DNA from 4 places in the Rahnella sp. BIGb0603 genome. Region 2 is predicted to be linked to each of the others. Evidence: predicted binding sites of a transcription regulator. Region 2 holds the regulator's gene; each other region holds the start of a gene.
What was found. The regulator Fur, encoded in region 2, represses iron uptake genes when iron is present. The targets are predictions, from matches to a motif close to ATAATAATGAGAACNACTATCAA.
Positions count from the first base shown of each region.

Region 1: M2403_RS07900 (TonB-dependent siderophore receptor) is a predicted target of Fur. The motif match lies at 1,696-1,718, and genes of this name have one in related genera.
Region 3: M2403_RS07740 (TonB-dependent siderophore receptor) is a predicted target of Fur. The motif match lies at 1,346-1,368, and genes of this name have one in related genera.
Region 4: sodA (superoxide dismutase [Mn]) is a predicted target of Fur. The motif match lies at 5,347-5,369, and genes of this name have one in related genera.

Region 1 is NZ_JANUEX010000002.1:625,980-633,509, reverse strand. It holds gene chaB (putative cation transport regulator ChaB) at 201-434, shown strand; gene M2403_RS07905 (gamma-glutamylcyclotransferase) at 786-1,475, shown strand; gene M2403_RS07900 (TonB-dependent siderophore receptor) at 1,742-3,988, shown strand; gene M2403_RS07895 (ABC transporter substrate-binding protein) at 4,211-5,779, shown strand; gene M2403_RS07890 (ABC transporter permease) at 5,779-6,831, shown strand; gene M2403_RS07885 (ABC transporter permease) at 6,853-7,530, shown strand, end outside.
Region 2 is NZ_JANUEX010000001.1:782,443-789,972, forward strand. It holds gene ybfE (LexA regulated protein) at 140-421, shown strand; gene M2403_RS03725 (methyl-accepting chemotaxis protein) at 487-2,151, opposite strand; gene fldA (flavodoxin FldA) at 2,562-3,089, shown strand; gene fur (ferric iron uptake transcriptional regulator) at 3,406-3,861, shown strand; gene chiQ (ChiQ/YbfN family lipoprotein) at 4,002-4,343, opposite strand; gene M2403_RS03745 (chitoporin ChiP) at 4,357-5,769, opposite strand; gene glnS (glutamine--tRNA ligase) at 6,238-7,530, opposite strand, start outside.
Region 3 is NZ_JANUEX010000002.1:581,245-588,774, reverse strand. It holds gene M2403_RS07740 (TonB-dependent siderophore receptor) at 1-1,184, opposite strand, end outside; gene M2403_RS07735 (glycoside hydrolase family 3 protein) at 1,583-3,544, opposite strand; gene M2403_RS07730 (chromate transporter) at 3,677-4,195, opposite strand; gene M2403_RS07725 (chromate transporter) at 4,195-4,779, opposite strand; gene M2403_RS07720 (LysR family transcriptional regulator) at 4,903-5,820, shown strand; gene M2403_RS07715 (helix-turn-helix transcriptional regulator) at 5,817-6,170, opposite strand; gene fusA (elongation factor G) at 6,408-7,530, shown strand, end outside.
Region 4 is NZ_JANUEX010000010.1:96,090-103,619, reverse strand. It holds gene fdoI (formate dehydrogenase cytochrome b556 subunit) at 1-280, opposite strand, end outside; gene fdxH (formate dehydrogenase subunit beta) at 277-1,191, opposite strand; gene fdnG (formate dehydrogenase-N subunit alpha) at 1,204-4,251, opposite strand; gene fdhD (formate dehydrogenase accessory sulfurtransferase FdhD) at 4,397-5,239, shown strand; gene sodA (superoxide dismutase [Mn]) at 5,448-6,068, shown strand; gene M2403_RS21845 (methyl-accepting chemotaxis protein) at 6,379-7,530, shown strand, end outside.

The DNA.
Region 1 (7,530 bases), on a different contig from region 2:
GATGATGCGTCAATTTATGTAAATGATTACTATACCCATAAGGTTAGTGCGCAAAAATCAGCTTTTTTTTCCCGAAAGAACAGAAACGCAGACTAATCTGGCAGGATCCATTGAGGGTAGCAGCTAGACTTATTATTGTGCACAGACTGAGCACACAATGAATGTGATGAAGATGAACGTAATGAAAAAGGAGAATAATCATGCCTTATCAGAATCGCTCAGCGCTACCCGATTCCGTGCGAAATGTCCTTCCTGCTCACGCGCAGGACATCTATAAAGAGGCCTTCAACAGCGCCTGGGACGAATATGCAAAAGCCAAAGACAGGCAGGGTGATGATTCGCGTGAGGAAACTGCGCATAAAGTGGCCTGGGCTGCGGTAAAACATGGCTATGAAAAAGGGGATGACGACAAGTGGCACCCCAGGAAATCCTGATATCCCCCGGCAGGCACCCGGACGCCGGGCCTGCCGGACTCCTCCTCCCAAACACTATTTCTCACGCCCGTTTTTTCTGATCCCCTGCTTAAAAGTCAATATTCTTACAATGTTCACAAAATAATCACTTTATTTTCGTTTTGTGATCCCCCGCAACCTTGATTGCAACGACAGAAACGAATAAGGTTTCAACAAACACGGGAATACTAAACTTCCTAAAATTTAAACGGCGGCCTCAGTTAAATGCCGGGCTTGTCCGATAACAGATATCACTCGCACCCACGACAGCGGAGAACACAGCGTTAACAGCATGGCATGTTCAAAAGTAAGTGGTACAGAAGGGGGGAATGAATGTTAACTCGAGATTTCCTGCGTAACGCAGATTGTAAAACAGCATTCGGCAATATCGACGAATCGATGCTACTGACCCCTGAACAACGCGCCGCCTCATTAGGTTGTGCTCTGGCGCGTCGCCCCGACAACAGCCCGGTGTGGATTTTTGGCTACGGTTCACTGATGTGGAACCCGGTCTTTGATTCCGAAGAGGCGCGTCCTGCCACCCTGCATGGTTATCACCGTGCATTCTGTTTACGTCTGACTTCCGGGCGAGGAACCCATGCCCAGCCGGGCCGTATGCTGGCGCTGCGCGACGGCGGAAAAACCACCGGTCTGGCGTTCCGTCTGCCGGAAGACAAACTGCATGAAGAGCTTGAACTGCTGTGGAAACGCGAAATGGTGACCGGCTGCTACCGTCCGACGTGGTGTGAGCTTGAGCTCGACGACGGGCGCAAAGTCACTGCGCTGGTTTTTATCATGGATCCGTCGCATCCGCAGTATGAAGCTGACACTGACTATCAGGTTATCGCACCGCTGATTGCGCAGGCCAGCGGACCGCTGGGCACCAACGCGCAATATCTGTTTGCGCTGGAAAAAGAGCTGAATAATTACGGCATGCGGGATGACTGCATGAGCGAGCTGGTGAAACAGGTGAGAATGCTTCTGTCTGTTTCACCCGGTTTTGATGTTCCCGGCCTGAGCTGATTTTCCTGAAACACGTTTTTCCGCTGCGCGGGCTCCCTGCGCAGCGTTTCCTTTCTCCGCCGTCGTTTTTATCTTTCTGAATTCAAGCGATTAGCCTTAGTTTCCTGCCGTTATGATTTCCGTTTGATACTTAAAACCCCCATTAACATCCTGTTTACTATGATTTTTTAACGAAAAGTCAGTTGCAATTGCAAAACGCCTGAGCATAATCCGAATGGTTTTAATAATTATTCTCATTATCGATTGAACTTTTCAGGGAATCCTCAATGCGCGCTCAACGTGAAATTTTTCACACGCCTGTTTTCGCCCGTAAATTGCTGCCAGTGGTGATCTCTGCCGCACTGGCGGCGGTTACGCTGCCTGCACATGCGGCCACCATCACAACACCTGCGACTGACGCTGTTGATACGGCGTCGTCTAAAACCGGCGACACTATTACTGTCACTGCCGCACAGACCGATTTTAAAGCGGGCGGCGAGACACCGGTGCCGGCATATCTTGACGGCGACGTGGCCAACGGCGGGCGTCTCGGCGTTCTGGGTCAGCAGGACGCCATGAATGTGCCGTTCAACGTCATCAGTTTCACCAACAAACTGATTCAGGATCAGCAAAGCCGCACGCTTGGTGATGTACTTAATAACGACGCCAGCGTTCAGACCGGTTACGGCTACGGAAATTACGCGGAAACCTTCAACATTCGCGGGTTTGCGTTAGACGGCGAAGACATTTCCTACGGCGGCCTGTACGGCGTATTGCCGCGGCAGCTGGTGCCGATGGAACTGGCAGAGCGCGTGGAGCTGCTCAAAGGCTCCAGCGCCTTTCTTAACGGCGTACCGCCGGGCGGCACGGGCGTGGGCGGTAACGTCAACATTGAACCCAAACGCGCCACGGATACGCCAATCAACCGCGTGACTGTTGATTACACCTCATCTTCTCAGGTGGGCGGCGCGGTGGATGTCGGTCGTCGTTTTGGTGATAACAACCAGTGGGGCGTACGTGTCAACGCCGTGAACCGTGAAGGCGAAACGGCTGTTAATGACGAACACCGCCGCCTGACGATGGGCTCCGTTGGCCTCGATTATCGCGGCGATCGTTTCCGCTCTTCCTTTGATTTTGGCGTGACCAAACAGACTGTTCACGGTGGTCGTCCGGTTGTCTATCTGGGCAATGCGACCAAAGTGCCGGATGCGCCTTCAGCGACCAAAAACTACGGGCAGGATTTTGCTTCCAGTAATCTGGAAAATGAATTCGGTATGCTGAAAGCCGAATACGACGTGGCAGACGACTGGACCGTTTACGGCGCGGTGGGTATGAACCATGACCGTGAATACGGTAACTACAGCTCTCCGACGCTGAAAGATGACAACGGCAACGCCACCATGGGCCGTCTCACCGTGCCTTACGTCTCTGACAGCGTTGCCACGCAGGCGGGTGTCCGCGGTAAATTCGACACCGGCTTTATCAGTCACAGCGTGAATCTGGGCATGTCGAGCGTGTACCGCAAATACAAAACCGCGTACACCATGTCGGCATCGTCGATCAATACCAATATTTATGATCCGGTTGACGCCAGCTCTCCGGCCACTTTGTATGCGGGCGGTAGCATGGGCGATCCGGCGCTGCGCAACCGTGTCCAGAACGTCGGCGTGTCGGTTTCCGATACCTTATCGATGCTCGACGACCGTCTGCAACTGATTGCCGGTCTGCGCCGCCAGAACGTCATCGTGAAGGATTACAGCTACACCGGAACCGAAACTGACTCCTTTGAGCAGATGAAAGTCACGCCAGCCTTCGGCCTCGTCGTGAAACCGTGGGAACACGTTTCCTTCTACGCGAATCACATCGAAGCTTTGCAGGCCGGTGAAGTGTCAGGCACCACATACAACGGAAAAGTCGTCACCAACGGTGGTCAGGCTTCCGGCATTGAAACCTCCAAACAGGATGAGGTCGGCGTGAAAACTGACTTTGGCCGTATTGCGGGCACATTGTCTCTTTATCAGATTAAGAAACCGGTCGGTATGTATCGCGCCACCGGCGAAACCTATGAATATGGCACATACGGTGAAGTCCGTAACCGTGGCGTAGAGCTGAACGTGTTTGGCGAACCGGTGCTGGGTGTGCGTCTGAACGGCAGCGTGACCTGGATGAACCCGGAAATGACCCAAACGCAGGACGGTGCTTACAATGGCAAAGATGCGGTGGGTATTCCGCGTTACCAGTGGGTGCTTGGCGGCGAATGGGATATTCCCGGCGGCAGCGGTGTGACGGCGCTCGGCAAAGTGATCCGCTCCGGTTCGCAATATGCCGATGAAGAAAACAGCCTGAAAGTGGACGGCTGGACGCGTCTGGATCTTGGTTTGCGTTACGTGATGCCGGTCGGCCAAAACACGCTGACATGGCGTGCCAGTCTGGAAAACGTCACCAACGAAAAATACTGGGCATCAGCGACGGGCGGTTATCTGACGCAAGGTGACCCGCGTGAATTTAAGCTCTCCGCGACCTACGACTTCTGATTTTAACGCACTCCCTTTCCTGTGCCGGGGAAGGGAGTTTTTTCACGTATTTTGTACAGTAACAATCCCCGGCAAACGCCCGTCCTGACTCATTAATAACCAATCAGATAACGTTATGCAAAATATGCATAACGATAGTATTTATCAGACTTTCTGGTAGGTTGAAGAAACTTTACACTAATAAGACGTTAGCAATTTCGCTACATTGGAGAGTGTTTCTTGATGAAAGCTTTATTACCGTCCGTCCTGTTTACGGCTATTGCGGCCAGCTTCTCTGTTCAGGCTGCCACGCCGCCGGACACACTGGTTATCGCCCAATCCATTGATGACACCTCCAGTTTTGACCCGGCTCAGGGTTTTGAGCTGACGACGGTTCAGGCTTTCAACAACATTTACCAGCGCCTGGTGCAGTCAGACCCGAAAAATCCAATCGATTTAAAACCGACGCTGGCGACTTCATGGGAAGCCGCGAAAGACAACCGCAGCCTGACGTTTACACTGTCGCCAAAAGCGGTGTTCGCCAGTGGTAATCCGCTGACCGCCGATGACGTTATTTTCTCGCTGTCGCGCGTGGTGAAGCTGAATCTTGAGCCCTCATTCATCCTGACGCAACTGGGCTGGACCGACAAAAACGTCGATACCTTCCTGACTAAACTCGATGACCATCACGTCAAAATCAGCTGGACCGCCGACGTCAGCCCGTCATTCGTGCTGAGCCTTCTGTCTGCGCCGGTGTCTTCCATCGTTGACAGCAAACTGGTGAAAACCAATGTTGCCGCTGACGATCTCGGTCACCAGTGGCTGAGCAACCACTCCGCCGGTTCCGGCCCGTACCAGATCCGTAACTATATTCCGCATGAAGTGGTCATTCTTTCCGCGAACCCGACCTCACCCGAAGGCGCGCCGAAGCTGAAAACCATTCTGATTAAAAACGTGCCGGATCCGGCTGCACGCCGCCTGCTGATTGAACAGGGTGATGCCGATATGGCGCGTAACCTCGGCTCCGACCAGATGGCTGCGCTGGAAGGCAAGAAGGGCGTGAAGCCGCTGGCGATCCCTTATGCTTCCCTGTATTTCCTGCAATTTAATGCCAAAGCTTCTCCGGCGCTGGGCAATCCGGCTTTCTGGGAAGCGGCACGTTACCTGTTTGACTACAACCACATCGCGCATGATCTGATGAAAAATCAGTTCCAGGTGCATCAGGCATTCCTGCCGGAAGGCTATCTCGGCGCGGTAAATGACACGCCGTACACCTATGATCCGGCCAAAGCCAAAGCGATTCTGGCTAAAGCAGGTCTCACGAATGTAAGCTTCACGCTCTCCACGTCTAACCAGCCACCGTATCTGGACATCGCGCAGGCCTTGCAGGCCAGCTTCGCGCAGGGCGGCGTGACCGTGAAATTGGATCCGGGCTTAAGCCAGCAGATCTCCACCAAAGTGAAATCACACGATTACGACGCGTACATGTCTTCGTGGGGCCCGGATTACTTTGACCCGAATACCAATGCCTCTGCGTTTGCGTTCAACCCGGAAGATGGCAGCAAAACGCTGGCATGGCGTGCTAACTGGTCAATTCCTGCCCTGAACAAACTGACGCTGGCCGCTATTGCAGAGCCCGATCAGGCAAAACGCGTGGCGGATTATCGTCAGCTGCAACTCGAAGTGCAGAAAAACTCACCGTTTGTCGTTGGTTTGCAGGCCAAAAGCCTGATTGCCGTGCGTGACAACATTAAAGGATATGTTCAGGGCATCAACCCGGACATGGTCTTCTACAGCAAGGTCACTAAGTAATGACAGACAGTTCAACGCCCGCCGGATTCGTCCGGCAGGGTTGGCGCTGGTCAGGCCGTTTGCTGACCGGCGTGATTTCGCTGGCGCTGACATTGCTCGGCTTGCTGGCGTTCACCTTTACGCTTTCCCATCTTGCCCCGATTGACCCGACGTTGCAGGTCGCGGGCGATCACGCCAGTGAGGCCACCTACGCGCAGGTACGTCGCGATCTGGGGCTGGACCAGTCGGTTCCCGTGCAGTTCGCCAAATATCTGGATCACCTCGCGCATGGCGATATGGGGATTTCCCGCATCACCGCGCAGCCGGTCGCCAGCGATCTGATGCGCACCTTTCCGGCGACGGTAGAACTGGCAACCTGTTCCATTTTGCTGGGCGGAACGCTGGGGATTTTGCTGGCGCTGCTGGCCGTGTGGAAACCCGGAAGCTGGCTGGATAACATCGCCCGGTTTGTTTCGCTGCTCGGTTATTCCGTGCCGATTTTCTGGTTAAGTCTGCTCGGCCTGCTGCTGTTTTACGCCGTACTGCACTGGGCGGGCGGCCCCGGACGGCTCGACGATTTGTACATGTACACCATGACGCCGCGCACCGGTTTTGTGCTGATTGATACCTGGCTTTCCGGCGACCGTGACATGTTCTACAACGCGATCAGCCATTTATGGTTACCGGTGACGGTGCTGGCGATGCTGTCGATGGCAGGGATTACGCGCCTTTTGCGTGCGTCCATGCTGGGCGAAATGAACAAAGAATACGTGATCCTGGCGCGCTCAAAAGGTGCGGGCAGGGTGCGCGTGTTGCTGTGCCATGTCTTCCCGAACGTGCTGGGCACGCTGATTACCGTGCTCACCCTTTCTTATGCCAGCCTGCTGGAAGGGGCGGTACTGACGGAAACAGTGTTTGCCTGGCCTGGCGTCGGACGTTACCTGACCACTGCGCTGTTTGCAGCGGATACCCCGGCGATTCTCGGCGCAACATTGCTGATCGGCACCTGTTTCGTGCTGCTCAATGCGCTGGCTGACGCCCTTACTTATTTGCTCGATCCGCGGACCCGGTAGTTTTCGCTTATGACTCAACAAATGATCCCTGAACAACCGGCGCAGGTTGACGCCGGGGCTAACGTCTGGAAGCCCGCGCGCCGTATCACTGCGCTCTCGGTCGGCCTGGTACTGGTGGCAATTCTGGTGCTGACCGCGCTGCTCGCACCGCTGCTTGCGCCTTTTGACCCCAATATTCAGCACATCGAATTACGCCTGCTGCCGCCGTCCGGCGCGCACTGGCTGGGCACTGACGGCTTTGGCCGCGATCTGCTTTCCCGCGTGATTTACGGCGCACGTCCGACACTGCTGCTGGTGTCGCTTATTCTGATCCTGACCATCCCGGTGGGGCTGTTAATCGGCATCAGCGCCGGGTATATCGGTGGCTGGTTTGAGCGAATTCTGATGCGCCTGACCGACATCGTGATGTCATTGCCGAGTCTGGTCATGGCACTGGCACTTGTCGCTATTATGGGGCCGGGGCTGATGAACGGCGCACTGGCGCTGGCCTTCACCAGCTGGCCGCCGTTTGCGCGTCAGGCGCGGGCGGAAACGCTGGCGCTGCGGCGCAGTGATTATCTGGCGGCGGCGAGAATGCAGGGCATCGGCGGTTTGCGTCTGATGTTCGGCCATATTCTGCCGTTGTGTCTGCCCAGCGCGGTCGTGCGCGCGGCGCTCAGTCTGGGCGGAATTATTCTGGCGTCTGCCGGTCTGGGGTTC
Region 2 (7,530 bases):
TTGCCGCCCCGTTTTACTCGAAGTGAGTTACGGGGGGTAAATTGGGTCAGGGTTTCTTAGCCCGAAATGTGTGAAACGCTCGTCAGGAATCGGCTTGCCGTTTTCCGATGTAAAAACTTCCCTGGTTGTACCGCTACCTATGGCAAAAGAACAACTGGATCGCACGACGATTGATCTGTTCGCAGATGACCGCCGTCCGGGGCGTCCAAAAACTAATCCGCTTTCCCGTGATGAACAGCTCAGGATCAACAAGCGCAACCAGTTACGCCGCGATAAAGCGAGCGGTCTGCGTCGCGTAGAGCTGAAAATGAACGCCGATGCTGTTGATACCCTCAATAAGCTGGCAGAAGAACGCAATATCAGTCGTAGCGAACTGATTGAAGAGATGTTGCTGTCGCATCTTAACGGTCAGGAAGGCTGATAAAAAAGCGGATAACCTCCCGGTTATCCGCCTGTTTTCTTTCCTTTTACGCCTTAACTCTCATCTCAGAACGTTTCCCAGTTTGCACTGCTTTTCGATGTCATTACACCGGTTGCAGGCCGTAACAACGGCTGAGAAACCACGCTGGCGGGTCGTTTTCCGACATTCGTGATACTGTCTTTGAGTTTGAACGTCGCGACGGCGTTGTTCAGCAATGCAGCCTGCTCTTCCAGCGAAACCGCCGCGTGTGAAGCCTGTTCCACCAGTGCGGCGTTCTGCTGCGTTACGCTGTCCATTTGTGTGACTGCTACCGCAACCTGGCTGATGCCTTTGCTTTGCTCATCAGACGCCGAAGCGATTTCCGCCATAATATCCGTGACATGCGTGATTGAACGCACCACTTCGTTCATTGTCTGACCGGCGTTTTCCACCAGTTTTGAACCGCTGTCGACGCGGGAAACGGATTCACTGATCAGTGATTCGATTTCTTTCGCCGCCTGCGCACTGCGCTGGGCCAGATTTCGGACTTCACTGGCAACCACCGCGAATCCACGCCCCTGTTCGCCTGCGCGCGCGGCTTCTACCGCGGCATTCAGCGCCAGAATGTTGGTCTGGAAGGCAATGCTGTTAATAACCGAGGTGATCTCTGCAATTTTCTTCGAGCTGCCGGAGATATCTTTCATGGTGCTGACGACGTCAGCCACAATGTTACCGCCTTTTTGCGCGGTAGAAGACGCTTCCATCACCAGCTGGCTCGCGTGATGCGCATTGTCTGCGTTGTGTTTTACCGTTGCAGTCAGTTCTTCCATACTGGCTGCCGTTTCTTCCAGTGCAGACGCCTGTTCTTCGGTTCGGGAAGACAGATCATTATTCCCGGCAGAGATTTCGGACGCGCCCTGATAGATGTGGTTGGTACAGTTGCGGATGGTCTGAACGGTATTTTCCAGACTGGACTGCATAACGTTGAGCAACGGGATCAGTTTACCCGCGCAGTTTTTGCCGAACTCTTCCAGATAATGCGTCAGGTCGCCGCTGGCAATTACGGCGAAATGATCGCGGATTTTATCCAGCGGTTTCACCAGTGCCATCACCAGATAACGGTCGGTCAGCAGCAAAATAAGCAGGCCGAGAGAAAAAGCCGTCAGCAGAATAACTTTGCTGTAATAAGTCAGATGGTTTGATTTGGTCTGCGCCGCCTCGAAATCGACCGCAATCTGCCCGCTGACTTTCGTCATTGAGGCACCAAAATTGCGGCTCAGCGCTGGAACGGTATCGTTCGCCAGCTGATTATAGGCATCGAAATTTTTGCCGATGGCCGCTGAATATAACGGCGTAACGCCTTGCGCGACCAGACTTTCCCAACTGGAGACCAGTTCCTGAACTGACGCTTCATCTAATCCCGGATGCGGAGCCGTTTTGAAACTCGCCAGCGCCTGTGACAGACCATCGAGTGACTGTTTTGCCGTATCAAAAATTTCCTGCCCTTTTGACGGATCCGCCTGGAGCTGCCCCACGGCACGACTTAAACGTGTCACGGTACGAAAGTACTGATCATTTCCTTTATTGATCAGCGCCATATTGTTGACCAGTTCGGTACTGTTTTGGGTGTTCTGAGTCAGCGTATTCAGGGAGGTGACGGTGTAAATAGACACACTCGCCCACATGACGCAAAAAATGCCCAGAATCGTTAATAATGCGGCCCTGATGGTAATATTTTTTAAAAACTGCACGATATGCCTCTCTCGAAACAGGACTGTTTCTGGTCTGAGGATTGACGGGGATGCGGAGAATCAAGACAGGTAGCCAGCAGGCGTTTGCCCCCGGACATGTTTGAACACCTCTCCGGGCATCGATTTCTTTATTATGTTGAGATTCCTCTCGCATCATCTATCGGCGTTCAACGGGCAAACTTAAGGAGTGGCGGGAATTATTTCTTAATTTTGCTTTTGCCCTCAATAAGTTTGAGGTTATTAAAAGCACACGAAGGCGATAACACTTAAAAAGATTGCCCGATAAACTTATTCACCAGTTAAGAAGGCGAGCTGAAACATATTCTCCGCCGCGCGAGTTTGCTATCATCTGCGTTATTATTGCCTGCAATGCAGAGCACTTCATTAAGAACAAGAGGTTAGGTAATCTTATGGCCGTAGTAGGTATCTTCTTTGGATCCGATACAGGTAACACCGAAAACATCGCGAAAATGATCCAGAAGCAATTGGGTAAAGATGTTGCAGAGGTGCATGACATTGCGAAGAGCAGCAAAGAGGATCTGGAAAAATTCGATATTTTGCTGATCGGTATTCCAACCTGGTATTACGGTGAAGCGCAGTGTGACTGGGACGACTTTTTCCCGACGCTGGAAGAGATAGATTTCGAAGGTAAGCTGGTTGCGCTGTTTGGCTGCGGCGACCAGGAAGACTATGCCGAATACTTCTGTGATGCGCTCGGTACCGTGCGTGACATCATCGAGCCACGCGGCGCGGTGATCGTAGGTCACTGGCCAACTGAAGGCTATCACTTCGAAGCTTCAAAAGGTCTGGCTGATGATACGCACTTCATCGGGCTGGCAATTGACGAAGATCGTCAGCCGGAACTGACCAACGAACGTGTTGATGCATGGGTCAAACAGATCACAGAAGAACTGAGCCTTTCAGAAATTATTGGCTAAAAACCCTGTTGGCCCTGAGGATTTATTCTACAATTGAAGGGCCAAACTATTACTGAAATTAACAATTTAACCGCTACAAAATTGTAACTTTCGGTGGTATCAAGGTACACTGAGTTCATCTGTTTTTTCTATCGATCAAGTCGTTGCATTATTGAATGTGACAGGCATTTTGTGATCTTTATTAACAGGCTACGTTTTTGAGAATCGGCACACTTCCCTTAAACGAAGAATCCTTAAACGACAAATTTTTGTGCCGCCGATGCCACAGGCTGCATGCCTCAACTTGATTAGCACATAGTAACAGGACTGAATCCGCATGACTGACAACAACACCGCACTGAAGAAAGCCGGCTTAAAAGTCACGCTTCCGCGCCTCAAAATCCTGGAAGTGCTGCAAGCGCCGGAAGGTCATCACGTTAGTGCGGAAGATCTTTATAAGCAACTGATTGATATGGGCGAAGAAATTGGTCTGGCCACGGTTTACCGTGTTCTTAACCAGTTTGATGATGCCGGTATCGTCACCCGTCATAACTTCGAAGGCGGCAAGTCTGTTTTCGAACTGACTCAGCAACATCATCATGATCACCTGATCTGCCTTGATTGCGGCCGCGTTATTGAATTCCGCGACGAATACATTGAAGGCCGTCAGCGTGAGATTGCGAAGAAACACGGTATTAAACTGACCAACCACAGTCTGTATCTGTACGGACACTGTGAAGCGGGCGATTGCCGCGAAGATGAATCTTTGCACAATGACAAACCTGCGCAGTAATCTGCACGGTCAGTCCGAATAAATTAACCGCTGAAAGGCGGTTTTTTTATGTCTGTGTTCCAGGATGAGAGTTAAAACGCAAAACCCCGGCAAGCCGGGGTTTTGCGTTCCATGATGGTGCTTGTTTCAGATCCCTGCTTTTAGTTAACCGGATTAGGTGCGTTATTGGCTTTGATTTCCTGCCAGATCTTGCCGCAATCCGCCGCATACGCCTGCCCGTCACCGGTCTTACGCGCCGTCAGACAGCGCTGATAATCCACCACACGAACCGTTTCCTGTTCCGCAAATTTCTGGTGGGCTTTTTCCTGTTTGAGCTTGTTCAGCAATACCTGACAGGAGGCCAGTTTGTCCGGATTGCCTTCTGCCGAATTAATACACGCGCTGTATGCCTCACGCGTTTGAGAAATCTGAGCCTGATCCGCGGTTGGCGCACAACCTGCCAGCACAACGGAGGAAACCACAATCATCAGTAATTTTTTCATCGACATAGCGACCTCAGAAAATAGTGAATGGAGCGATAACGATGAATTTCACGTCTTTTTCATCCTGGAAAATGTTGCCGTACCCGCCGCCCCAGCTCGGGATATCCGAGTGGTTGTCGTACTGGGTGTAATGCAGTTTGAACAGCGTACCTTTCGCGCGCCCTTCCTGAATGGTGTACAGCGCATCAAGGCTCCAGGCACTTTCTTTCAGGCGCTGGCTCTGATCATAGATTGGATTGGTACTCGGTTTGGCATCCCACGCGTAAACATAAGAACCGCCCACTGCGAAGCCCGGCAGATCCCATTTCGCCAGATCGTAAAGTACGCCTGCGTACACCGCTTTTTCGCCGTTGGCGTTGAAGTCAGAACGGTTGTCCCACCACACATCAAGACGTCCGTTAGAAGAAGAATACGTCGGGGTCATGCGTTGTAAAAAATAACCCTGATTCCCCTCAGCTTTGACCATCGTCCCTTCCAGACGCCAGTTGAACTGGCCGGTGGTGTAACCGAAAGTCAGTGCCTGCAACCAGGCCAGACCGTCATACAGGCTGTTCGGATCGTTCTGGTTGCTGATACGATCTTCCGCACCATAGAATTGGTAGCTGGTGGTGAGCGGATTGCCCATCAGATCAATTTTGTACGACGCTTTGGCGAAGTACTGATCGACGTAACTTTCTGCCTGACCGAATGCCGCTTCCAGTACGAGATCATTTTTGAAGTCGTATTTCGCACCCAGCGAGTGGATATAGGAAACACCGGTTTTCTTGTCGTTCTGGCGGAAATCATCCATCTCCAGATGCCACGGCGATTTGTATTCATCTGCCCACATGTAGGAGAAACTCAGTTCGCCCGGATCGCCAAAATCATGTTTATACCCGGCTTCGGCACCGCGATAGGTACCCGGCATAAAGCTCCAGTGCGGGGCGATCAGCGTTTGTCCGGTGGGCTGAATGTAACCAGCATGGCCCCAGAATCCGCCGTATTTGAATTTACCGGCCGCTTTGTAGAGGCTGACGCCACCTTTATCGCCGGAATAGTCTTCGTCATACGCATGGTTTTTGGAGGAGAACGCGATTTCGTTCGGATGACCGCTGTCGCTGGCTTCGGCTAATTCGATCGCGGTAAATGCGGCGACGTCGATACCGAACATGTCCCAGGCATAGCCGGAAGAGAAATCAAGGTTCAGGTTGGCGGTCGCGTGCGAAAGGTTGGTGGCGTATTTATCGTAATCGGGGTTATTCACCGTGACTTTTGTGCCGTCAGGGCGGGTTTCTTCTTTGGTTTTGTTCAAATCTTTGCGGTCGCGTTCGCGCTGCCAGTAATACACACCGCCGGTCAGCGTCGAATCATCAATAAAGCCAGCCGCTCTGGCCTCTTCAGGGAACATCATTCCGCCGCCCAACAAAGTGCCAGCCAGCGTGTACATCACAGGTTTCAGGTAAGCCGATCCCCTGCCCCTGTTAAGGTGCTTGTGCATAGAAATTCCTCATTTTGACTAAAAAAACGTGCAAAACCCAAACGGGTATTAAAAGCGGCCGCCAGAGGCGTAACCGTATAAAGCAGGATTAAGAGTATTTTTCGCGACGCGAATTATCAATGGGTAATTAAACCCTGATAGCTGAAGTATGACAAAGTGCACATAAAGATGAAAAAGTGTTACAAACGAGGAATGCGAAGGTTTAAATCAGTGGACTCTGACAATCGATAACTAAAACAGATAATTAAGTAAAAACCGTATTGACTTAAACGTTTCAGCACGCTGATATTCGGAAAGGAAGGTCCTAAAAAGCAAACATGAAAAACGCATTAATTCGCGATGAAAAAGAAAATTCCGTGAATTTCAGACATAAAAAAACGCAGCCGGAGCTGCGTTTAGCAATCGTTCATCGGTGACTTACGCGACGGGTTTTGATTCCCAGGTATCACGCAGGCCAACGGTACGGTTGAAGACCAGATTTTCAGCGCTGGAATAGCGGCTGTCAGCACAGAAGTAACCTTCACGTTCAAACTGCAGGCTGATTTCAGCCTGTGCAGCCACCAGAGAAGGCTCAACGAAACCGTGCGCGATCACCAGGGATTCCGGGTTGATCGTGGTCAGGAAATCTTCTGCCTGGCCAGGATTCGCGACGCTGAACAGACGGTCATACAGACGGAATTCCGCCGGTTTGCCTTCAGACGCAGAAACCCAGTGGATCACACCTTTTACCTTGCGGCCATCGGCCGGATCTTTGCTCAGCGTTTCGATATCGTAAGAACAGAAGATCGTCGTCACATTGCCTTCGGCATCTTTTTCAATGCGTTCCGCTTTGATGACATACGCATTGCGCAGACGAACTTCTTTGCCCAGCACCAGACGTTTGTATTGCTTGTTCGCTTCTTCGCGGAAATCAGCCTGATCGATATAAATCTCACGGGTGAACGGCACTTCGCGCGTCCCCATCTCCGGTTTGCTCGGATGATTAGGCATTTTCACCATTTGCACATCTTCACCGGTAAAGTTCTCAATGATCACTTTAACCGGATTGATGACAGCCATGGCGCGCGGCGCATTTTCGTTCAGATCGTCACGGATACAGGATTCCAGCGCCATCATTTCGACATTGTTATCTTGCTTGGTCACGCCGATACGACGGCAGAATTCACGGATAGACGCAGCAGTGTAACCACGGCGACGCAGGCCTGAAACGGTCGGCATACGCGGGTCATCCCAGCCTTCGACGATCTTATCCGTCACCAGCAGGTTCAGCTTACGCTTGGACATGATGGAATATTCAAGATTCAGACGGGAGAACTCGTACTGACGCGGGTGGCAAGGGATGGTGATGTTATCGAGAACCCAGTCATACAGACGACGGTTGTCCTGGAATTCCAGCGTACACAACGAATGGGTGATCCCTTCCAGCGCATCGGAAATGCAGTGGGTGAAATCATACATCGGGTAGATGCACCATTTTTTGCCAGTCTGATGGTGTTCCGCAAACTTAATACGGTAGATAACCGGATCGCGCATCACGAAGAATGGCGAAGCCATATCGATTTTTGCACGCAGACACGCCGCGCCTTCAGCGAATTCACCGTTGCGCATTTTTTCGAACAGCGCGATGTTTTCTTCTACGCTGCGATCGCGGTACGGGCTGTTTTTGCCCGGAGACGTCAGTGAGCCACGGTATTCGCGGATTTCATCCGG
Region 3 (7,530 bases), on a different contig from region 2:
GTTTCGGCGTAAGCGCCGTCAGATTTCACGTCGTTTATGAAGTGAGAATAGTCAAAGCCCAGCACCACTTTGTGCGCGACTTCGCCGGTGGCGAAATCAGCTTCCAGCTGGTTATCGATAGCAAACGTATCGAGGGACGATTTCTCACCGGAATAGTAACGGTTCATCAGCGTGCGATCCGCGTTCCAGCCTGCCTGATACACCTGATCCAGTTCGGTATTGGAATGGGTGTAGTTGGTGTTCTGGCGGAATGACCAGACATCGTTAAACGTGTGCTGGAATTCGTAGCTGTAAATTTGTTCCCAGCGTTTGAACTGGTTGTAGGTGCTTTCGCCGTCAAAGAAGCCACGGCTCAGTTTCTGGCCATACAGGCTGCCGTCGGCCGGAACGGCGGCGTGATAACCCCCGGACGGATCTTTTTGCAGATACGCGCGCAGCAACAGGGAAGTGTTTTCATCCGGCGTCCACAGCAGTTGCGGGGAGATCGCATAACGTTCTTCGCGCTGATGATCGTACTGCGTGTCGCTGCTGCGGGTCATACCGGTCAGACGGAATGCCAGCGTATCGCTGAGCGCATTGGTGTAATCGAACGCGCCGCCTTTGGTGTTTTGCGTCCCGCCGGAAAGCTGGAAGTGACCTTCTTCGGCAAATTGCGGACGTTTGGTGGTTTCCATCACCACACCGCCGGGGATGCTCTGGCCGTAAAGCGCAGAAGACGGGCCTTTGACCACATCAATACGCTCAAGGAACCACGGATCAACCTGAATGGAGTTGTAGGTCGCGCCGTCGCTCAGAATACGCAGGCCATCAAGGAAAGTGTTGTTGACGTCACCGCCGTGGAAACCGCGCAGGGAGATGGTGTCATAACGCGTTGCACCACCGGCAAAGTTGGTGAAAACGCCCGGCGTATAGTTCAGGGCCGCATTGACGGTCGTGGCGTTCTGGTCAGTCATTTGCTGACGCGTGACCACAGAAACCGCCTGACCGGTAGTGATTAACGGCTGATCCGTTTTGGTCGCGCTTTTACTGGTTTTCGCACTGTAACCCTGCGTCGGAGCATCTGCGGTATCAGCAGGCGCGGCTTTGACAACGACGGTATCTTCGGCTGCAAGAGAAGCTGCCGGAACGGACAGCGCCATAGCGCACAGAAGCACCGAGCGTTTGAGGGGGAAAGCCAACAACATATTCATAGTCCCTATAAATAACCCGATAAATAATCGAGTAATTAATTGATGCGAGTGTATTGATGCGTGTGTGTAAACCCAAAAGCCAACAACGTTCCGTACTAAAGCGCCTGTACAGAAAATGACAGGGATTAACTAAAACGAGACGAATGTTAAACTTAATGATAATTGTTATCATTGTTATTTTACAAATTCAAGTGAACTTTCTGCAAAAAGTGTGAAGTGGCGACATTTTATCCGCATGAAATGAATGGCCTTTTTGTTTGTTTAACGAGCAGAGGGAAAGTTTTGCGGGCTGATGTCTGTTACAAATGTGCGGGAGAACCGGAGGGAACAGGGCCAGTTTTCAAAAGCACCATCCCGGCAGATGCCGGGACGGCAGGAAGTTGAAAGACAGTTTACCGGGCGAGACCAAAGCCAATCTCAAACAACGGTGATTCGCTGTCGTGCGGCATATCCGACTTCTGTTTCAAAACGGCTTCCATCGATGAAGGCAGCTCGAACGGCAGCTTGCCGGTGTAAGCCTCACCGCTGGTGAGGCGGCTGAACAGCACCGCGTCGCTGACGCCGAAGTTACCGATAACCGCTTTCGCTTTGTCATTCACGTTAGTGAGAATGGCCGGGCGGTCGAGATACACCGTCACCACGGTCGGCACTGCTTTGCTGGCTTTCACGATGGCCTGATAATCGGCGTTGTCATCCGTAAAGGCCAGCGAACCTTCGTGGTGACGTTTGCCGAAGAACCACTGTTTATGCGTTTGCTCATAAGGCGCATGGGCGCGGATCAACGCGATATCCGCCTTTTCGGGCGCATCCACCACGATGAAACCTGCGGCCTGTGCGGCTTTCGGGTCAATGCCATACAGCCAGACTTTCTTACCTTTTTTCAGCGGCAACAGGTCACCGGTATTTTGCAGCAAAACCAGGGAGTGACGTTGCGCCGCATCGGCTTCTTTCTGCCAGCTCTCGCGGCCCACGGTTTGCACCGCTTTCTGTGCGTCCACATACGGATTTTCAAACAGGCCGGTCTGGAATTTCTGTACCAGAATGCGGGTGACGGATTCGTCCAGACGTTGCTCTGTCAGCTGTTTCTCATTAACCGCGTTCACCAGCAGTTGCGAATCGGTCACGCCACCGAACTGATCGACACCGGCTTTCACCGCTTTAACAAAACGTTCTTGCGGCGTCAGGTTTTCCACGCCCCACGACATGCCGCCCGGCACCGGTTCTTTTCCTTCCGGCGCACCGTTGAGGCATTCATCGCTGCAATCATTGGTGATCAGCCAGTCGCTGAGGATCACGCCTTTAAAACCGTATTGCCCGCGCAGAATATCGGTCAGTAACTGATGGCTGAATCCGGCACCGACCTGTTCCAGCGGTTTGCCTTCAAACATGGCATTTTTCAGGATGGAATAGGTGGGCATGACGCTGGCGACGTTGGCTTCAAACGCGCCGGTGAACGGGTAGATATGTTCTTTGAGATTATTGCCGGGGAAGACGGCGTTCTTGCCGTAGACATTGTGGCTGTCGTAGCCGTTTTCCGCTGCGCCGTAACCGACCCAGTGTTTGACCACCGAAATGACGCTGCCGGAATTGAGACCATCGCCACCGTTTTGCATCCCTTCAATGTAACCGCGCACCATGTTATGCACGCGCGCCGGGTCTTCGCCAAAAGTTCCGCTGATGCGCGCCCAGCGGGGTTCGGTTGCCAGATCCGCCTGCGGCGAAAGCGCTTCGCGAATACCGACGGCCAGGTACTCCTGACGCACAATATCGGCGTAACGGCGGGTGACTTTTTCATTATTAATGGCCGCCAGCCCGAGCGTTTCCGGCCATTGGGTAAATTTGCCGGAAGCCGTGCTCGCGCCGGTCAGATATTCAAACGAGTTACGCGGGTCACTGCTGATAGTCACCGGAATACCGAGCCGCGTTTTTTCAGCAATCTGCTGCAATTTATTATTTTCTTCGGCCATCAGCGCCGGGTCTTCAGCGGAAAGGCGGGTGATCAGGCTGTTGACCTTTGCCCCGGAAATCATCTTTTCCGCCGCCTTCATATCATAATGCGTACCGGCGCCGATCGGGCTGTCAGCCGTTGGCGCGGAACCGTGCATCATGACACCGGCTTTTTCTTCAAGCGTCATGCGTTTTACCAGATCCGCTGCGCGTTCTTCAGGCGTCAGCCGCCAGTCCTCATAGGGTTCAAGTTTGCCGGTGTGACTGAGGTCTTTGAATTTCAGGCCGTCAACGGTCAGTAACGTGGTTTCACGCTGGCTGAGTTCAGGCTGAGTGTCACTGGCGAAAACGGGCGGGGAGGAAAGTAGCAGGGCACAAACAGCCAGGCTCAGAGGTTTGATCTTCATTATCATCCTTAATGATTGATATATATAGATACTCAATCATCGATCAATAACCTATTTGCGGGCTGGATATTGCGACCGGGTTCGCAAATAAAAATCCTCAGGGGATAGGGGCATTGCGCCCCGTAAAATAATTCAGCCCAGCACCATCCCCAATACCGCGCCCACCGCCAGTACCCACAGCGGGTGAATGCGTTTGTTAAGCGCCATCAGGGTACACAGCGCAATCACACCGGCGAGGGTCATTGTGGTGGCGGAGGCTTTGGCGATTAACAATCCGCTGGAGACTACCAGCCCGACGGTGACCGGCACCAGCCCGCGCTGAATAAGCTGACGCCACGGTTTATCTTTGTAACGCTTCCAGCCGCCCATGACGATAATTGTCACGATGGAAGACGGGCCGAATTTTGCCAGCGAAGAAACCAGCAGCCCGGACCACCCGGCAACCTGCCAGCCAATCAGGGGCACGATCATCATATTCGGGCCCGGCGCGGCCTGCGCCAGGGCAAACAGGGCGCTGAATTCCTGCGCGCTCATCCAGTGATGGATATCCACAACCGCGCGCTGCATCTCGGGGAGAATGGTATTTCCGCCACCAAACGCCAGCAGCGAAAGCTCGGTAAACAGCAGGGCGAGTGAGAGTAAAACGGCCATCAGTATTTACTCCTTGCGCAGATAAAAATACTGACCGGTGCCAGCACCAGCATGACCGGCAGCATCGGGATACGGAACGCGGCGATGGCGATGACGCCCGCGGCGACCAGCGCCAGTTGCAGCCATTTTCCCCACAGCGGCGCGAGCATTTTGAGTCCCGTGGATAACAGTAATCCCGCCGCCGCCGCGGCCATACCGGCGAACAGATGTTCTACCAGCGGCTCATTCTGATAACGCGCATAGACCAGACCCAGCAGCACGACGCAAATCGTCGGCGCGAGAATAAGTCCGAGAATGGCGGAAAGCGCACCGCGCAGCCCGCGAAATTCCATCCCCAATGCGACCGACAAATTGATGATATTACCGCCGGGCAAAAACTGGCACAGCCCGAGCAATTCGGTGAATTGTGCAGCGGTCAGCCAGCGGCGTTTATCCACCAGCATGTGCCGTGCCATCGGCAGTACGCCACCAAAGCCCGTCAGACCCAAAATGAAAAAGCCCATGAAAAGTTGTCCGCAATCGGGTGCGGGCGCAGTCTGGTCTTCGGTACTGAGCATGATTTTTTCCTGCGTGTAATCGGCCATCTCGACACTCTCCCTCAAATGTAATTCAAAGCCGCCAGAGGCGTAAATTTCGTTACGGATCATGCGCGCAGTCGTGACATGATGTCTAATGCCTTTAATAACGCGGATAGATACCCTGTGAGTATGGCAATGATCGAACTGAAACGGCTTAACGCCTTTGTCACCGTGGTGGAAGCCGGCAGTATTACCCGCGCTGCCGAACTATTGTTTATTCAGCAGCCGCCATTGACGCGCCTGTTGCAGGGGCTGGAGCAGGATTTCGGCGTGCCTTTATTGCAGCGTTTGCCGCGCGGGGTGATCCCGACCGAAGCCGGTGAGGTGTTGTTGCAGGAAGCGCGCGCCGTACTGGCGCGGGCGGAGCAACTGAATGCAGCGATGCGCCGCGCGGCACAGGGCGAACAGGGGCGCATCCGGATTGGGTTCACCAGTTCGGCGGCATTACATACGTTTGTGCCCGCGCTGTTACGCCGGTATCGCGAGATTTATCCGTCTGTCAGCACGCAGCTTGAGGAAAGCGGCAGCGGCGAGTTGCTGGAAGCCGTGGTGGCCGGGCAACTTGACGTGGCGTTTGTGCGCATGCCGGTCAAAGACATGCCGGAGCTGGAGATGGAAAAGGTGCTGGAGGAGCCAATGTGGGTCGCTGTTCCCGCCGGACACCGGCTGGCTGCGCGGGTTTCCGGTCAGCCGCTGAAACTCGAAGAACTGAGCAACGAACCCTTTGTGCTTTACCGTCGCCGCGCCGGGCAGGGGTTGTACGATGCGATACTTGCGGCGTATGTCCGCGCCGGATTCAGCCCGCATATTGTGCAGGAAGCGCCACGGCTGACGTCGTGCCTGAGTCTGGTCGGCGCGGGGCTGGGGATTTCGATTGTTCCGGCGTCCATGACGCGGCTCGGCGGCGACGGCGTGGTGTTTTTGCCGCTGGATGCCAGTACGCGGCTCAGCGCGCCGTTATATCTCGCACGGCGGGAAGACAGCCATGCATCGTCTATAATAAGTACGTTTTGTCAGCTGGTCAGAAAGCAGCTGGCCGGAGATTAAAGGTGTTGCTCGGAGATGTGTTTTTGCGTGGATTCGACGGTAATGCCGTCGGATTCGATGGCGCTGAGCAGACAATCGAGCAGGCCGGGGAAGCGGGCGTCCAGATCTTCACGGCGCAGGGAAAGTAAGTTCGCGCGTCCGTCCGGACGCTGCCAGATCACGCCGCTGTCACGCAACACGCGCCAGTGGTGAGTCAGCGTCGATTTCGATAAGCCCTGCAAAAGGGTGCCGCAGGGGTGTTCACCGCCTTTCGCTAAGGTGCGGATCACCGCCAGACGTAGCGGATTTCCCAGCGCAGTCAGCACATTTTCGAGACGGATCTGCTCGCGTTCAGGGTGGTTGGCTATCATCGGACTTTCCTTACTTAGACGTGTGTTAACGCGGCCGCGCAATATAGCCTATCCCTCTGCTGCTGTACAACGCGACGGCCTCTGACCAATTTCATCGATAGAATAAATTAATTGTACGAATATACACGTACAATTGTAGTATACTCTCCGCACTAAGAAGTTTAGTACTCATTACTTTGTGACGGGACGTGAAAACCACTCTCCGCCAACTTAGCCATCAACCAGTAAGGACGTTATATGGCTCGCAAAACGCCAATCGAGCGCTACCGCAATATCGGTATCTCAGCACACATCGACGCAGGTAAAACCACCACCACCGAGCGTATTCTTTTCTATACCGGCATGAACCATAAGCTGGGAGAAGTGCATGACGGCGGTGCGACCACAGACTGGATGGCTCAGGAACAGGAGCGCGGCATTACCATCACGTCTGCTGCTGTCACCTGTTTCTGGCGCGGGATGGATCACTCGTTCGATGAGCATCGCATAAATATTATCGACACGCCGGGGCACGTGGATTTCACTATTGAAGTGGAACGTTCCATGCGCGTACTCGACGGTGCGGTGATGGTGTATGACGCCGTGGGCGGCGTGCAACCGCAGTCTGAAACTGTCTGGCGTCAGGCCAACAAATACAAAGTGCCGCGTCTGGCGTTCGTCAACAAAATGGACCGCCAGGGCGCAGATTTCTTTCGTGTCCGCCAGATGATGGTGGATCGCCTGAAAGCCAATCCGGTACCGGTTGTTATTCCGATTGGTAAAGAAGAGCATTTCGCCGGCGTGGTGGATTTGCGCAAAATGCGCGCCATTTTGTGGGACGACGCGACACAAGGTATGACCTTTACCTATGAAGCGATCCCGGCAGAGTTGCAGGCGCTGGCGGAAGAGTGGCGCGAGAAAATGGTCTCGGCTGCTGCGGAAGCCAACGACGCGCTGATGGATAAATATCTTGAAGAAGGCACGCTGACGGAGGATGAAATTACCCAAGGTCTGCGTCTGCGCACCATCGCCGGGGAAATCCAGCCGATGCTGTGTGGCAGCGCGTTCAAGAATAAAGGCGTGCAGCGCATGCTTGATGCTGTGATTGAACTGATGCCGTCTCCGCTGGATATTCCGCCGGTTGCCGGTACGGACGAGGACGGCAACGAAGTGTTCCGTCATTCCGACGATAACGAGAAGTTCTCGGCGCTGGCGTTCAAACTGATGACCGACCCGTATGTCGGGCAACTGACGTTTGTCCGTGTTTATTCCGGCGTGCTGAAAAAAGGCGACAGCGTCTACAACCCGGTGCGCGGCAAGAAAGAACGCATCGGGCGTATCGTGCAGATGCATGCCAACGACCGCATCGAGATAGATGAAA
Region 4 (7,530 bases), on a different contig from region 2:
TATGAATATTTTTCGCCCACACGATGTCATCTTTTTCCGGCAGATTGTGCTTCCAGTAACGGAAGAACATGCCGAGGAAAGAGACGAACATCACCACGCCGAAGAACGGATGCAGAATGCGCGCCATTTGCGGGGTGCCGTAAACGTTCATCAGCCAGTTAAACGACGGGAAAAAGAAGCCGATGCCGCTGAGTGCGAGCGTCACAAAACAAAAAGCGACGATCCAGTGATTGAGGCGTTCCACCAGGCTATAGCGCTGGATTAACTTCTCTTTTTTCATGGGTGTGTCTCCTCATCATTCTGTTTTTCTTCCTCTTTCTCATCTGCGTGATCTTCTTTCACGTAGTTTGGCCCCACGCCAAGGAAGTGGAAGGCCGCCGCCGCGAAGGTCACTGCAAAACCAACGGCCGCCAGCGGTTTCCAGATGCCTTTCCAGAGCGTAACCGCCGTGCTGATGGCCGGGTCTTTTGGCAGGCCGTGGTACAGGTCGGGTTTGTCAGCATGATGCAGCACATACATAACGTGCGTGCCGCCGACACCCTGCGGATCGTACAAACCGGCCTGTTCAAAGCCGCGCCCTTTCAGCTCGCTGACACGTTCTGCCGCCAGATCCTGCATTTCCGTTTTGGTCCCGAAATGAATCGCGCCGGTCGGGCAGGTTTTCACACAGGCAGGTTCCTGCCCGACGCTGACGCGGTCAACGCACAGCGTGCATTTGTAAGCGCGGTTATCCTGCGGGTTAATGCGCGGGATATTGAACGGGCAACCGGCGATGCAGTAACCGCAGCCGATGCAGTGTTCCGACTGAAAATCGACGATGCCGTTGGCGTACTGAAGGATTGCGCCTTCCGCCGGGCACGCTTTCAGACAGCCCGGATCGGCGCAGTGCATGCAGCCGTCTTTGCGGATCAGCCATTCCAGCTTGCCGTTCTCTTCCACTTCCGAGAAACGCATGACCGTCCAGGATTTCGCGCTGAGATCCATCGGGTTGTCGTAAACGCCGGTGTTCACGCCGACTTCATCGCGCAGGTCGTTCCATTCGGAACAGGCGACCTGACAGCCTTTGCAGCCGATGCAGGTGGTGACGTCAATAAGCTTCGCCACTTCCTGCTGATGATCGCGGGCACGCGGCGCTGGCGTGAACCCGTTGGTTGCGGACTTACGAAGTATGTCCTGAGATTGCATTGCCATAATTCGCCTCCGTTAAACCTTTTCCACGTTAACCAGGAACGCCTTGAACTCCGGCGTTTGCGAGTTAGCGTCGCCGACTGACGGCGTCAGCGTATTGGCCAGATAACCTTTACGCGTCGCACCTTCAAAACCCCAGTGACACGGGATGCCGATGGTATCGACATGTTTGCCGTCGATGGTCAGCGGGCGGATGCGTTTGGTCACCACGGCTTTCGCCACGATAAAACCGCGCTTCGAGGAGACTTTAATCTCATCGCCCTGAGCGATATTTTTCGAGGCGGCCAGACTTTCGCCGATCTCGATAAACTGCTCAGGCTGCGCGATGGCGTTCAGCAAGGCGTGCTTGGTCCAGTGGCGGAAAAGTTCGGTGATCGAATAGGTGGTCGCGACGTAAGGGAAGTCTTTCGCGGTGCCCATATTCGGTAAATCGCTGGCAAAAATGCGGGCGACCGGATTGGAGATCACGTCCGGATGCAACGGGTTGGTGCCAATCGGCGATTCGATCGGTTCGTAATGCTCCGGGAACGGGCCATCGGCCATTTTGTCGGTCGCAAACAAACGCCCGACGCCTTCCTGTTGCATGATGAACGGCCCGACGCCGGTGCCCGGCGCGGCGGTGCTGTAATCGGCAACGTCGAAACCGGTCCATTTCGCGCCATCCCAGCGGATGATTTCACGTTTTGGATCCCACGGCTGGCCCTGCGGATCAACGGAGGCGCGGTTATACAGAATTCGACGGTTCAACGGCCAGCTCCATGCCCAGCCGGACGTACAGCCCAGACCGGACGGATCGGCGTTATCGCGGCGCGCCATCTGGTTACCGGCTTCGGTCCAGCTGCCGGCGTAAATCCAGCAGAAACTGGCGGTCGAACCGTCATTTTTCAGGTGCGCAAAGGTGGAAATCTGCTGCCCTTTTTTCGCCAGAATATTGCCCTGATCGTCGCGGATATCCGCCAGCGCTTTGCCGTTGGCTTCTCGGGCAATTTCTTCCGGCAGCGGGTCAAGTGGATCCTGATAATCCCACGCCATGTTCATTACCGGCAGCGGATTCGCCCCGCCTTCTTTCTGGTACAGTTCTCGCAGTTTCATGAACAGACGCGCGATGATTTTGCCGTCGTGCAGCGCTTCACCCGGTGGCTCAGACGCCTGGAAGTGCCATTGCAGCCAGCGGCCGGAGTTCACGATTGAGCCATTTTCTTCCGCAAAACAGGAAGACGGCAGGCGGAACACTTCGGTCTGAATGTCGGCGGTTTGCACGTCGTTCATCGCGCCATGGTTCTGCCAGAAGTTCGAAGACTCAGTCACCAGCGGGTCGATCACCACCATGTATTTCAGTTTTGAAAGCGCACGCGAGGATTTGTTTTTGTCCGGGAAAGCCGCCAGCGGGTTGAAGCCCTGCACGATATACCCGTTGAGTTTGCCCTGGGTCATCAGCTCGGCCTGTTGCAGCACGTCGTAGCTTTTGTCCCATTTCGGCAACCAGTCATAACCCCAGTCGTTGTCCGCCGTGGCGTGTTCGCCCCAGAAACTTTTCATCATGCTGACGAAGAAGTTCGGCGTGTTTTTCCAGAAGTTAACCTGATTTTCGACCAGCGTTCCCGGCGTAATTTGCTTCAGGTAATCGGTGATATTGGTTTGTTTCTCAGACGGCAGCGGCATGTAACCCGGCAGATTGAGCGACAGCAAACCAAGATCGGTATAACCCTGAATATTCGAGTGGCCGCGCAGCGCATTGACGCCGCCACCAGGCATGCCGATATTGCCGAGCAGCAACTGAATCATCGCCGCACAGCGGATGATTTGCGCGCCGCCGGTGTGGTGCGTCCAGCCCAGTGCATACAGGATGGTGGAAGTTTTATCGCGCGCGCAGGTTTCCGCCAGAATCGAGCTTATCAGCAGGAAATCTTCTTTCGACGTTCCGCACAGGCGTTCGACCATTTCCGGCGTATAACGGGAAACGTGCTCTTTCAGCAGATTCCAGACACAGCGCGGGTCTTGTAACGTTTTGTCCTGTTTTGCGATACCGTTTTCATCGAGCTGATAATGCCAGCTGTCTTTGTTGTAGGATTTTTTGGTCGCATCAAAGCCGCTGAACAATCCGTCATTAAATTCATAATCTTCACGCACCAGCAGACTGGCGTTGGTGTATTCCCTGACGTATTCGGTCTGGATTTTATTATGCGTAATCAGGTAGTTGATCATGCCGAGCAGGAAGGCGGTGTCGGAACCGGCGCGGATTGGCGCGTAAATATCGGCGACGGCGGCACTGCGGTTAAAGCGCGGATCGACAACAATGACTTTGGCGTTATTTTTAGTTTTGGCTTCAATCACCCATTTGAATCCGACCGGATGGGCTTCCGCCGCATTACCGCCCATAATCAAAATGACGTTGGCGTTTTTGATATCCACCCAGTTGTTGGTCATCGCACCGCGACCAAAGCTAGGCGCTAATGCCGCCACGGTCGGACCATGACAAAGACGGGCCTGACAGTCGATGGCGACCATACCCATTGCGCGGGTGAATTTCTGATCCAGCAGGCCGGTTTCGTTACTGGCCGCAGACGAACAGAGCATTCCGGTGGTCAGCCAGCGGTTAACGGTGGCGTTATTTTCGTTTTTCTCGATAAAGTTGGCGTCGCGGTCATCTTTCATCAGGCGGGCAATACGGGAAATCGCCTCGTCCCAGGTGATACGCTGCCATTTATCTGAGCCCGGCGCACGGTATTCCGGGTATCTCAGACGGCCTTCGCTGTGAATATAATCCAGCACACCTGCCCCTTTCGGGCACAATGAGCCACGACTGACCGGATGATCGGCGTCACCCTCTACGTGGAAGATATTTTCAGTGACGTTTTTCGCGCCATCGCCCTGGCTGTAAATCAGCATGCCGCAACCGACTGAACAGTACGTGCAGTTATTGCGGGTTTCACGCGAACGAAGCAGCTTATACTGGCGGGTTTCCGCCAGCGCCAGCGTCGGGGCGAACCCTAACAATGCTGCCGTGGTGCCGGCCATACCGCCCGCACATATCTTGAATAATTGTCTTCTGCTGACCTGCATGAAAGACTCCTTCCCATCATTTGTTAACACATTGCATTTCAAATTGGCGCTTTCCCCGTCAGACGCGGAAGCGGTAAAATTAAGACTCATTACCCATATTTTTTGTACGGCTTATGTAGCCGGATTGTTTATAAGGTTATTGCCAATGGATGTCCATCAAGTAAACGAACTGGGCGAAAAAGATGACAAAAAAGTGACTCAGATCATCGGAGTGCGCCAAAAAACGGTGATGCAGCGCGCCCGTCTGGACGCGCCTGAAGAGGACTGGATTGCTGAAGAAGTGCCCGTCGCGCTGGTCTATAACGGGATATCGCACGTGGTGATGATGGCGTCGCCGAAGGATCTCGAAGCCTTTGCGCTGGGATTTTCGCTGTCGGAAGGCATTATCGAATCAGTCAGCGACATTTACGGAATGGACATCGCACAAAACTGTAATGGAATCGAAGTTAATATTGAATTATCGAGCCGCCGCTTTGCCGGGCTTAAAGAACGCCGCCGCGCGATGGCGGGCCGTACCGGTTGCGGTGTCTGCGGTATCGAACAGCTGGGCGATCTGTTTCGCCCGCTTGCGCCGCTGCCGTTTACGCAAACCTTCGATCTGGCGAATCTGGACGCCGCGCTGCACCAGCTGAAATCCGTTCAGACCATCGGTCAGTTGACCGGCTGCACACACGCCGCCGCGTGGATCACACCGGAGGGCACACTGTCGGGTGGCTGCGAAGACGTGGGACGTCACGTGGCACTGGATAAAATGCTCGGCCTGCGCGCCAGACAAAACGACTGGTACACCGGCGCTGCGCTGGTGTCTAGCCGCGCAAGCTATGAAATGGTGCAGAAAGCCGCGATGTGTGGCGTCGAAATTCTGTTTGCCGTCTCCGCCGCCACGACGCTGGCGGTAGACGTTGCCGAAAAATGCAACCTGACACTGGTCGGTTTCAGCAAACCAGGACGGGCAACGGTGTATACGCATCCTCAGCGGTTGCGGTAACCCTCTAAGCATCACGTGCCTTTAGACAATTTAGGATTGTTTGCGGTTATCTGGTTCTAAGCCCTCAATAACAGGGGCTTACGCGTAACCTCACGAAGCGTCGGGCTTAGATAATCATTTTCAATATCATTTAATTAACTATAATGATCCGACTGATTACGCGGTGCTCACAAAGACGGTGCCGCCCTACACTATGGAGACGATGAACATGAGTTATTCACTGCCATCACTGCCTTACGCATACGACGCACTCGAACCGCATTTCGACAAAGAAACGATGGAAATCCATCACTCTAAACACCACCAGGCTTACGTTAACAACGCTAACGCCGCGCTGGAAAGCCTGCCGGAACTGGCTGCGCTGTCTGTTGAAGAGCTGATTGCTAACCTGGACAAAGTGCCTGCGGACAAGAAAGTTGCACTGCGTAACAACGCAGGTGGCCACGCTAACCACAGCCTGTTCTGGAAAGGCCTGAAAACTGGCACTACCTTACAGGGCGAACTGAAATCTGCGATCGAACGCGATTTCGGCAGCGTTGATGCTTTCAAAGAAGCTTTTGAGAAAGCAGCAGCAACCCGCTTCGGTTCCGGTTGGGCATGGCTGGTTCTGAAAGACGGCAAACTGGCTGTTGTTTCTACTGCTAACCAGGACAGCCCGCTGATGGGCGAAGCTGTTTCAGGCGTTTCCGGTTACCCGCTGCTGGGTCTGGACGTTTGGGAACACGCTTACTACCTGAAATATCAGAACAAACGCCCTGATTACATCAAAGCCTTCTGGGCTGTTGTAAACTGGGACGAAGCAGCAAAACGTCTGGCTGAAACGAAATAATTTCGCTTTACCGCCCTGAACGGGCACGATGTTTTCGCAAGAGGCAGGTCGGTGACCTGCCTTTTTTTATGCCTTCGTTTTAATACCCCGACTTTTATGCCCTGACTTTATGCAGACAAAACCCAAGCCTGATCACTGTGTTACAGCGAATTATCCTCACCTCTTCCGCCATTTTTAGACCGCCCTCTCATTATTCAAAAATACCCCCCGACACCTATAAAGTTTCTCTTAAGTCCTGACGATAGATTGTTCACAAAGGCGTCACAAAATCGCAAATTTTATTGCATGGAATGCTTGACGGAGAACAGCAATGGGCAACGGCACGGGTCTTTCGCAGTGGATGAATAATCTCAAAGTCGGCACCAAACTGGGGCTCGGCTTCGGGTTGGTTCTTTTGATCGCCGCGGTGATCACCGCAGCCGGAATGATTAAGTTTAATGACATCAGCCAGCGCGCTGAGAAAGTTGATTTTAGTAATCAGATGAATGCGTTACTTAATGATGCCCGCCTCAGCCGCACGTTGTATCAGCTCAACTACGACCCTGCCTATCTCAAGCAAAATCAGGACAAAATTAATGCACTGTCGCAGCTGATTACGCAGTCGAAAGGCAAACTGGAATGGGATGCGACCAGCCAGGCCGATCTCAAGCAGGTACCGGTAAAAATCCGTGAATATCAGGTAGCGCAGGACGCCTTCAAACAGGCTGTCGACAGAAAAGATGCCGTGCGTGCCAGCTGGAACCTTTCCGAAACCGAAGCCGTTGTGAAGCGCCTGCAGGAGCAGCTGCGCGTAGAAGATGCCGATCCGTCGATTCGTCTTTCCCTTGCGGAAGTGATTCAGAAACTGATTAGCGTACGTTATTACGTGCGCGGTCTGTTGCTCAGCATCAACAAGGAGTCTGAGGCCACATTGTTGCAGGCCATCGACGATACGCAGGCCAACGCCAAAAAACTCAACGCACTGCTGCTCCCCAATCAGCAGGCGACACTGGCTCCGCTGATGACCGCGCTGGCGACGTACAAAAGCCACGTTGTGGCGTATATGCCAGCCTATGAAGATGAACAGAAAAACTCGCAACTTCTGTCTGTGAAAGCCGCGGAGATGAACGCGCTGGTGGCGAAAATCTTCGAAAACGAACTCGATAATACACACAACGATATCAGCAATGCGCAGATGATCATGATGGTGATTACGCTGATTGTAATGCTCGCCGGTATCCTGATTGCGTGGCGAATTACCCGTCAGATTGCGCAGCCGATCCGCGATACGCTGAAAACCGCCGAAGCCATTGCACAGGGTGATCTGACCGCTGCCCGAACCACCACGCGCCGTGACGAACTGGGCATGCTGATGAACGCCGTTGCCGGGATGAGCCAGAATCTCAGCACGATGATTTATGAAATCCGCTCAGGCGTCTCGCAGGTTTCCCACGCAGCAGCGGAAATCGCCGCCGGGAATACC